DNA from 3 places in the Streptomyces sp. NPDC047108 genome. Region 3 is predicted to be linked to each of the others. Evidence: riboswitches for the same ligand, from Rfam matches in the RefSeq annotation. Region 3 holds a riboswitch; each other region holds the start of a gene.
What was found. A riboswitch is a leader RNA that binds a small molecule or an ion and turns the genes downstream of it on or off. The one in region 3 is predicted to bind cobalamin.
Positions count from the first base shown of each region.

Region 1 (3,264 bases), on a different contig from region 3:
CGTGCCCCCGCCGGAGCGGCCGTACTGCAGGAGGACGTCACCGCGGCGATCCGGGCCGCCGTGTTCCAGGAACTCGCCACCACCGGTTACGGACGCATGTCCATCGAGGCCGTCGCGCGGCGGGCCGGGGTGGGCAAGACCGCCGTCTACCGCCGCTGGCCGTCCAAGCTGCAGATGGTGATCGAGGTGGTGTCCGCCGTCGCGATCCACGACACCCCCGCCCCCGACACCGGCAGCCTCCGCGGGGATCTCCGCGCCCTGCTCGCCTCGACGGCGCAGGCCCTGCGCCACCCGCTGGCCTCGCAGATCGTTCCCGACCTGCTGGCCGAGGCCGCGCGCAACCCCGAGATCGGCGAGACGCTCCAGTCCGCCCTCAGCAAGGCGCAGGAGACCATCGGTGCGGCGATCGTCGGCCAGGCAGTCGCGCGCGGCGAACTGCCGGAGGACACCGACACCCGGCTCGCCCTGGACGTGGTCATCGGCCCGCTCTACTGGCGGCTGGCGGTGGTCCGTACGCCGTTGCCGCGCACATACCTCGACCGTCTCGCCCGGACCGCGGCTGCTGCCCTGCGCGCGGAGGCGGAAGCGGACGAGGAGACCTGAGCGCGCTCTGACGCGGGTGCCACCCGGTCCGGGGCCGTGTGCCGGAGCGCCCGGCAGCAAGCGCTCATGGTGTGGCTGCCACCGGGCTCGATCGCTCAAGGCCCGCTCCGTGTCCTGATGTTCGGCGGCGGGGCGATGGCCTGCCCGGCGGGTGTGCGGCTCGCCTTCACGGCACCGCCGGGCCGTTTCACGTTCATGGGCGCGGCGATCGCCCCCAGGGGGCCGACCTGTTCCGGTTCTGGTGGTCGCTGCGTCCCGACTGGTCGCTGCGTCCCGCCGAACTGCCCTGTGCCGTCCAGCAGTTGCGGAACCGGGGGTTGCGTACCGGGCTCCGCCGCCACCATCTGCTGGTGCTGAGCGGACTGCCGTTCTTCCGCACGACCTCGCCCGGTGACCCGCTCGCCGCGTACGCCCCGATCATCGCCCTGACCCTGGCCGGGGCTCGCGTGCTCGGCCGCCGGAACGGTGACGGCCCTTCAGATGCGGGCGGCGGCACGGACCGAGGCCACGGCGGTCGCCTCGGCGACCCCGAGCCGAAGCGGGAAACGGAGGCGCGAACGGAAGCGCCGACGGTGACCCCGGGCGGGGCTGTCAGGGGAACCGCGTGCGCCCGCCCCCCGCGGAGGACGTCACGGCACGTCGGCGGGCGGAACGCCCGGAGTGCGGCTCGGGGGTGCGGCCGGGGCCCGGCGCGGCGGCGGGAAGGTGTACAGCTCCAGGATGTCGGGCTGTGCCGCGACACCGGGGCCTCCGGCCCGGACCCAGGTGACGATGTCCTCGGTCGCGGCCGGGTCGTTGACCAGGCCGAGCCAGACGGGCCGGGCACCGGTGGCGCGGGCGGCGGCCGATGGCTGCACGACGACGACGTTGGCCCGCTCGCAGACGTCCAGGCATGCGGAGACCCGTACGGGCGCGGCCTCGGCGAGGCGGGCCGTCTGCTCCGCGTGGTCGACCCCGGAGACCTTGGGGGTGCCGCAGCAGCAGTCGCGGCAGACCACGATCCGGCACGGCGCCGGGGCGGTCGGTACCGTCGCTTCGACGGACACGGCGGCCTCGACCGGCGGTGACGCCGGGGTGACCGACGGCCGTACGAGCGGCGGGAGTTCCGCGCCAGGCGACGATTCGGCGGGCGACGGTTCGGCGGGCGACGACTCCGCGAACGACGACGACGCGGCGAACCACATCCGTTCCACGCCGTCCGACCGCTCCGCGACCTGCGATGACTCCATGGGCATCCCGGCCCGACCTCCTCCTGGGGAGATCCGCCCCAGCTCCTTCGAGGAGGCGACCGCGTGAGTCTCCTGGCTCTCGGGTCGTCGCTCGCCCCGGCCTTCCCACCCGCACGCGGGTCGTGGCCTGTTCGGGGTCCGCTCGCCGATCACAGTGGCGGGACCGCGCCGGATTCGCACCGGCTTCCTCGTCCGCCGTCGCCCTTTTCGCCGGTCATCATCGCAGAGGCCACAGCGCCGCGGGACGCCGCGTCAGGTCGCGCGGGCCGAAGGTGCCGCGGGAGGAGAGGTCGGGTGGCACGCGGGCGGGAGCGTACGCCTCAGAGTTCCTCCTCGATGCGGATGACCCGCTCGAGGTCGTCATGCGCCTTGTGGGACGTACCGTCGCGCTGCTCAAGGAGCGCGGCGGCGATGCTGTCGAGCTTGCGCTGGACCGCACGCTCCGCACGCAGTTCGGAGTTCTTGAGCAGGGCCAGCAGGAGGAGGGTGACGGCGGTCATGATGTCCCCGACCAGGATCTGCGTGGCGATCGAGGCGCCGGCGGCATGGACGGCGATGAACAGCGCCACCAGGGCGAGGCAGAACGCGTAGAACAGGGGTGAGGCGGTCAGGTGGGACGCCGCCCCGGCCAGTCGCTCGAACCGGCCCCGGCCGTCCCGGGACCGCTCGGCGGGATGTTGCATGGTCATCACCTGCGCGTTTCCCGCACCCGGCGGGCGAAACCCCGTGCGCGGTGAGCCGCACCACGCCGCACCCGCACCACGCCGCACCCGCACCCGCACCCGCACCCGCACCACGCTGCACCCGCACCCGCACCCGCACCCGCACCCGCACCCGCACCCGCACCACGCTGCACCCGCACCCGCACCCGCACCCGCACCGGTTCACGGCCCGCGTACGAAGTGCCACGTCCCGCGTACGGCATCCGTACCGGTCGGTGACGCTCGTGATCAGTACATCTAGCGGTCCTCCAGCGCGATCCGCCCCTGCCTCCACGTCGCCCCGAGGGTGCCCAGCAGGGCGAGCCGTTCGGCGCTGCTGCTCCCCGGTTCCGCGTGATAGACCACGAGCTGCCGCCCCGGCGCGCCCCGCACGTCGAAGGACTGGAAGGCCAGCGACAGACGGCCCACGTCGGGGTGGTGGAACTCCTTGCCGCCCCGCGACTTCCCCTGGACGGTGTGGGAGCGCCAGAGTTCGGCGAACTCCTCGCTCTCGCCGGTGAGTTGTTCCACCAGGTCCTTCAGGCGCCGGTGGTCCGGATGGAGTCCGGTCGACTCGCGGAGCGCCGCCACCGTCGCGCGCGCCACCTCGTCCCACCGCGGGTAGAAGGCACGCGCCTCCGGGTCGAGGAACGTCATGCGGGCGAGGTTGTCCGCGCGCCGGAACCGCGAGAACAGCGCGGTGGCCAGGTCGTTGGCCGTCAGGATCTCCA
Region 1 covers NZ_JBEYUP010000012.1:178,103-181,366, reverse strand. The annotation lists gene ABZ822_RS22990 (TetR/AcrR family transcriptional regulator) at 1-603, shown strand, start outside; gene ABZ822_RS22985 ((2Fe-2S) ferredoxin domain-containing protein) at 1,233-1,649, opposite strand; cobalamin riboswitch at 1,898-2,024, opposite strand; gene ABZ822_RS22980 (hypothetical protein) at 2,153-2,515, opposite strand; gene ABZ822_RS22975 (helix-turn-helix transcriptional regulator) at 2,792-3,264, opposite strand, start outside.
Region 1: it holds a riboswitch for cobalamin, as region 3 does, so the genes downstream of both, ABZ822_RS22985 ((2Fe-2S) ferredoxin domain-containing protein) here and ABZ822_RS03105 (ribonucleoside-diphosphate reductase subunit alpha) in region 3, are expected to answer to the same signal.

Region 2 (3,264 bases), on a different contig from region 3:
TCACGGATCACGGCGGCGGCGTCCGGAGCATCGCCGTTCCCATTCCGGACAACCCCCTGGGCCACACCCTCGTCCACCTCCTCGACACCGACCGCGGCCCCGTCCTCATCGACACCGGCTGGGACGACCCCGACTCCTGGGACACACTCGTCGCCGGTCTGGCCGCGTGCGGTACGGCGGTCGAGGAGCTGCACGGCGTCCTCGTCACGCACCACCACCCCGACCACCACGGCCTGTCCGGAAAGGTGCGCGAGGCGTCCGGCGCATGGATCGCCATGCACGCGGCGGACATCGAGGTCGTCGAGCGCACCCGCGCCGCCGAACCCGCCACCTGGCTCGACTACATGACCTCCCGCCTGGCCGCCGCCGGCGCCCCGGACGAGCATCTGGCGCCGCTGCGCAAGGCGCGCGCGTCAGGGAAGGGACGGTCGCTGCCGAGCAACCGGGCCGCCCTGCCCGACCGGGACATCACCCCGGGCGAGCTGCTCGACCTGCCGGGCCGCCGGCTGCGCGCCATCTGGACCCCCGGGCACACCCCGGGACATGTGTGCCTGCACCTGGAGGAGGCCCATCCGGCGGCGGACCGGGCCGGCAACGGCCGTCTGTTCTCCGGCGATCACCTGCTGCCCGGGATCACCCCGCACATCGGCCTCTACGAGGATCCGGACGACGACTCCGGCACCAGCCCGCTCCCCGTCGCCGACCGGGGCGACCCCCTGGGCGACTACCTCGACTCCCTGGAGCGCATCGGCCGCCTCGCCCCGGCCGAGGTGCTGCCCGCCCACCAGCACGCGTTCACCGACGCGCCGTCCCGCGTACGGGAGTTGCTGGCGCATCACGAGAGCCGGCTGACGGACCTCCGCGCCCTGCTCACCGAACGCGCTCTCACCCTCTGGGAGATCACCGAGCGGATGGAGTGGAACCGCCCCTGGGAGCAGATCCCCTTCGCCTCCCGCAACATCGCCGTCTCCGAGGCGGCGGCCCATCTGCGCCGCCTGGTGAAGCAGGGCCGCGCGGAGCCCGTGACCGGCACCGACCCGGTGACCTACCGGGCGGTGTGACGCGAGGGTGGCGCGGGGCGAGCCCGCGTATCCGCTGCCCGGGCGGCGTACGAGCGTTACGTACGGATACGCCCGACACAGCGGAGACGACCCCTATGACGGATACCGGACGAACCGTCCGCGGACCTCGGACGACCGCTCACCGACCCCTTGCGGGCGGCCGGTAGAGTGTGCCCGTCGATATCGCATCCCACGGGGGAAAGCCGGTGCAAATCCGGCACTGACCCGCAACCGTGAGCCGCCTGCGAGGGCGGCGAGTCGGAACGCCCTGCCGGATGTGAACGGCTCACGTCACCGTACGTGCCGCGTCCACGGCCACGGCCGGTGACCGGCACTGTCGAGGAATACGGAGCCGGAGCCCGGTGCCCCGCCGCGTGCGAGATCCCGCACGCCCCGCGGTGCGCAGCGGATCCGCTGCCCGCACCCGCCCACCGAAAGGCACCGCCCGTGAAGATACGCCGCAGCACTGCTGCCCGGCCGTCGAGAGCCCTCCGCAGCACCGCCCGCCGGGGCGTCACCGGAGCCGCTCACCGCGGCGTCGCCGTCCTGGCCGCCTCCGTCGTGCTCGGTCTGGCCGCGGCGCCGGCCGCGTTCGCCGACGACCCGTCGGCGAAGCCCTCACCGAAGGCGAAGCTGCCGGCCGGACTGTACGGCGGCGAGGACCCGCAGTACGACGGTGTGTGGCGGCAGTCCGTCGCCCTGCTCGCACAGGACACGGCCGGGGTCACCCCGGCGCGGAAGGCCGTCGGCTGGCTGGCCGGACAGCAGTGCGCCTCGGGTGGCTTCGCCCCGTACCGGGCGGACGCGGACAGCACGTGCGACGTGAAGACGCCCGTCGACAGCAACGCCACCGCCGTCGCCGTCCAGGCCCTGGCGGCGGTCGGCGGCCACAGCACCGAGGTCGGCAAGGCCGTGGAGTGGCTGAAGTCGAAGCAGAACGAGGACGGCGGCTGGGGCTACGCCCCCGGCGGCCCGAGCGACGCCAACTCCACCTCCGTCGTCATCGGCGCGCTCGCCGCCGCGGGCGAGAAGCCGGAGGGCGTGAAGTCCCCGCGGGGCAAGTCGGCGTACGACGCGCTGATGGCGTTCCAGCTCGGCTGCGACACCAAGGGCGCGGAGAGCGGGGCGTTCGCCTACCAGCCGGACAAGCAGGGCAGGCTGGCCGCCAACGCCGACGCCTCGGCCGCCGCCGCGCTGGCCGGTCTCGGCAAGGGCCTGGCTCTTGAACCGCTCGGCAAGGACGACAACGAGGACGTCACCGCGCTGGACTGCGCCGAGACGGACTCCAAGGACGCGCGGGAGCCGGACGAGGCGGCGGGTGGCGCGGCCGCGTACCTGGCCGCCGCGCTGAAGAAGGACGGCCACCTCTCCGCGCTCGCCCCCGGCGCCGACAAGCCCGCGCCCGACTACGCCAACACGGCCGACGCCGTCATCGCGCTGGCCGCCGGCGGTCACCGGGACGCGGCCGGGGTGCCGCTGCGGTGGCTGGAGAAGAACTCGGCGGCCTGGGCCAAGGGCAACCCCGCGGCCCTGGGCACGCTCGTCCTCGCCGCGCACGCGGCGGGCGCCGACCCGCGCGACTTCGGCGGCAAGGATCTCGTCCAGCAGCTGAACGCGACCGGGCCGAAGCCGGAGGGCACCCAGCCCGCGAAGGGCGCGTCCGGCGAGCGGGCGAGCGAGTCCGACGAGGGCGGCTTCAACGTCTTCTGGATCATCGGCGTCGGCCTGGTGGCGGGCGTCGGCATCGGCTTCCTCCTCAGCAACCGCAAGAAGACATGACCGGGACGACCAGGGACCCGGCAGGCACGCCGCGCGCCGCACGGCGCGCGGCGGCCCGCTTCACGACGGTGGCGACCGCCGCCGTGGTGGCCCTCGCCTCGACGGCCCTCCTCGTGTTCGGGTCCGGGACCGCGTACGCCGGGAGCGGCTACCGCTACTGGTCGTTCTGGGAGCGCGACGGCGCCCGGTGGACGTACGCCACCCAGGGCCCCGCCACGCTGCGGCCGGAGGACGGTGACGTGCTGGGCTTCCGCTTCTCCGTGAGCGAGAACTCCGCGGACGGCGCGAAGCCGCGCGGCCGGGCCGAGTTCGGGGCGATCTGCTCGGACACCCCCGCCGAGTCCGGTACGAAGCGGGTGGCGCTGCTCATCGACTTCGGCACGGACGGGGACGCGCCCGGCGGCGAGACCCCTCCTGCGGGCCG
Region 2 covers NZ_JBEYUP010000003.1:694,638-697,901, reverse strand. The annotation lists gene ABZ822_RS11240 (MBL fold metallo-hydrolase) at 1-1,061, shown strand, start outside; cobalamin riboswitch at 1,206-1,352, shown strand; gene ABZ822_RS11235 (prenyltransferase/squalene oxidase repeat-containing protein) at 1,608-2,840, shown strand; gene ABZ822_RS11230 (SCO2322 family protein) at 2,837-3,264, shown strand, end outside.
Region 2: it holds a riboswitch for cobalamin, as region 3 does, so the genes downstream of both, ABZ822_RS11235 (prenyltransferase/squalene oxidase repeat-containing protein) here and ABZ822_RS03105 (ribonucleoside-diphosphate reductase subunit alpha) in region 3, are expected to answer to the same signal.

Region 3 (3,264 bases):
TCCGCGCGACGCTGGCCGCGCTGCTGCTGGCGGACCCCGCTCCTCAGCTCCTCCTGCTGGACGAGCCCACCAACAATCTCGACATGGACAGCGTCAGCCGGCTCGCCGAGGCCCTGGCCGGCTACCGGGGTTCGCTGATCGTGGTCAGCCACGACCTCGCGTTCCTCGACCGTATCGGCATCACGCGCCGGCTGGACCTCGACGCCGATGTGGCTGGGGAAACCTCAGGAGAAGCATGAGGGGCCGGGCGGCGGTCATGGCGGCTCCCCGGAAGGGCGGTCGCGGCAGCGGGGTACGTGCTCAACGGCGGCAGGGGCCGAGGACGTCCAGGTCGCCCGCGTACGGGGGCCGGCTCTCGCGTCACCGAATCTCGGGTGACGGGTGGCGCGGAACTGCTGCAGACTGACGTACATGGACGTCGTGATCCGAGCCGCCCGCGCGGAGGAGTACGAACCCCTCGGGGAGATCACGGCCCGTGCCTATCTCACGGACGGGCTCCTCGACTTCGGGGACACCGACCCGTATCTGGAGCACCTGCGGGACGTCAGGGGCCGGGCGGGGCACACCCGGGTGCTGGTCGCGGTGGACGGCGGGAGCGGTGAACTGCTCGGCGGCGTGGCCTTCGTGACACCCGGCAGCCGGTACGCGAACGTGGCCCGGCCCGGCGAGGGCGAGTTCCGCATGCTCGCCGTCGCTCCGGCCGCGCGGCGGCGAGGGGCGGCCGACCGGCTCGTACGGGCCTGCCTCGACCTCGCCCGGGAACAGGGCCTGGACAGCATGGTGCTCTCCAGCCACCAGCGGATGACCGCGGCCCACCGGCTGTACGAGCGGCTGGGGTTCGTACGGGCACCGGAGCGGGACTGGTCGCCCGTACGGGACCTCGACCCGCTGTGGGTGTTCACACGGGACTTGGGACAGGAAACGGCGTGAACCGCCGGGCGCGGGCGACGGTCCGGGCGCGTGGTCGGGACCGGGGCGCGAAGTATCGCGGCGCGCCGAGGAGTTGCGCGGCGCCCCCGGAGTGAGAAGTCTCACCGGCCCTCTCCGCCGTCCCGCAGCCCCTCCGGGCACCCGGATCCGGCCACTGCCGCGGCACGTCCGCGCAGGGCCCCGCAGGCCGCTCCAGGCTTGGATCCCGGGTCTGCCGGGCCTCCGCTCAACCTGCCCACCACCGCGATCCTTTGAGCGCACGACACAACATGTGGGGGTGCATGCGTACGGCACCACTAGATGTATGCTCGTCCCCGTTGCCGCAGCAGGGGAATCCGGTGGGAATCCGGAACTGTCCCGCAACGGTCTGGATAGGGGCATCTGCGCCCGTCCGAGTCCGAAAACCTGCCGGTGACGCCCGGCTCGACCGAACCGGGCCACGACACGTCCGGGCCTCGTGGGTTGGGCCTGCGGGACGTCGCGCTGTGCTGCGCCCTGACGGGGGGTGGGTTCGCGTGCGCCCGCAGGCAGACCGCCCTCGCGGCCCCCAGCCGAGCGAGGGAGAACCACGTGACCGTCGCGCCCGCAGATCCTGCGTCACGCGAGTCCGTATCGGAGCCCGCCACCGCCGCGGTGACCACCGCGCCCGTGGACCGGGGCACGTCCGCGGACGGTGCCGACGCCCTCGGTGCCGCGCTGCTGCGCACCCTGACCGACCTCACCGCCGACCTGCCCGCGACCGACGCCGGCCGCGTCACGACGGCCGCCCTGCGGGGCCGTCACGCGGGTTCGGACGAGGCCGAGTTGCGGGAGCTGGCCACCGAGGCGGCGGCCGGTCTCATCTCCGAGGACCCCGAGTACTCCCGGCTCGCGGCGCGGCTGCTCACGCGGGCCATCGCGGACGAGGCAGCGGGCCAGGGCGCCGTCTCCTTCTCGGCGTCGGTCGCCACCGGCCACCGCGAGGGCCTGATCGCCGACGGGACCGCGGAGTTCGTCCGCGACCACGCCGCCCGGCTCGACGCCCTCGTCGACGCCGCGCTGGCGGAAGGCGCCGACGACCGGTTCGGCTACTTCGGCCTGCGCACCCTGCACAGCCGCTATCTGCTGCGCCACCCCATCACCCGTCAGGTCATCGAGACCCCGCAGCACTTCATGCTGCGCGTGGCCTGCGGTCTGGCGGAGGACGGCTCCGAGCGCGCCATCGGCGAGGTCGCCGCGCTCTACGGCCTGATGAGCCGGCTGGACTACCTCCCCAGCTCGCCCACCCTCTTCAACTCCGGCACCCGTCACCCGCAGATGTCCTCCTGCTATCTGCTGGACTCCCCGCTGGACGAACTGGACTCGATCTACGACCGCTACCACCAGGTCGCCCGGCTCTCCAAGCACGCGGGCGGCATCGGGCTGCCGTACAGCCGTATCCGGTCCCGCGGTTCACTGATCCGCGGCACCAACGGGCACTCCAACGGCATCGTGCCGTTCCTGCGCACCCTCGACGCCTCCGTGGCCGCGGTCAACCAGGGCGGCCGGCGCAAGGGCGCGGCCTGTGTCTACCTGGAGTCCTGGCACGCGGACATCGAGGAGTTCCTCGAACTGCGCGACAACACCGGTGAGGACGCCCGCCGTACGCACAACCTCAACCTGGCGCACTGGATCCCGGACGAGTTCATGCGCCGCGTCGAGGCGGACCGGCCGTGGTCGCTGTTCTCCCCCTCCGAGGTGCCGGAACTGGTGGACCTCTGGGGTGAGGAGTTCGACGCCGCGTACCGCAAGGCCGAGGCCGAGGGCCGCTACGTCAAGCAGCTCCCGGCCCGCCAGATCTACTCCCGGATGATGCGCACCCTCGCGCAGACCGGGAACGGCTGGATGACGTTCAAGGACGCCGCCAACCGCACGGCCAACCAGACCGCCGAGCCCGGCCGCGTCGTCCACTCCTCCAACCTCTGCACGGAGATCCTGGAGGTCACCGACGACGGCGAGACCGCCGTCTGCAACCTGGGCTCGGTCAACCTCGCCGCCCACCTGGGCGAGGACGGCTCGATGGACTGGGAGCGGCTGGACGCCACCGTCCGTACCGCCGTGACCTTCCTCGACCGGGTCGTGGACATCAACTTCTACCCGACCACCCAGGCCGCGACCTCCAACCAGCGCTGGCGTCCGGTGGGCCTCGGCGTGATGGGCCTTCAGGACGTCTTCTTCCGGCTGGGCCTGGCCTTCGACTCGCCCGAGGCCGCGGGGCTCTCCACCCGGATCGCCGAGCGCATCATGCTGGCCGCGTACGAGGCGTCGTGCGACCTCGCCGAGCGCCACGGCCCGCACCCGGCCTGGTCCTCCACC
Region 3 covers NZ_JBEYUP010000001.1:708,793-712,056, reverse strand. The annotation lists gene ABZ822_RS03115 (ATP-binding cassette domain-containing protein) at 1-239, shown strand, start outside; gene ABZ822_RS03110 (GNAT family N-acetyltransferase) at 412-930, shown strand; cobalamin riboswitch at 1,228-1,358, shown strand; gene ABZ822_RS03105 (ribonucleoside-diphosphate reductase subunit alpha) at 1,501-3,264, shown strand, end outside.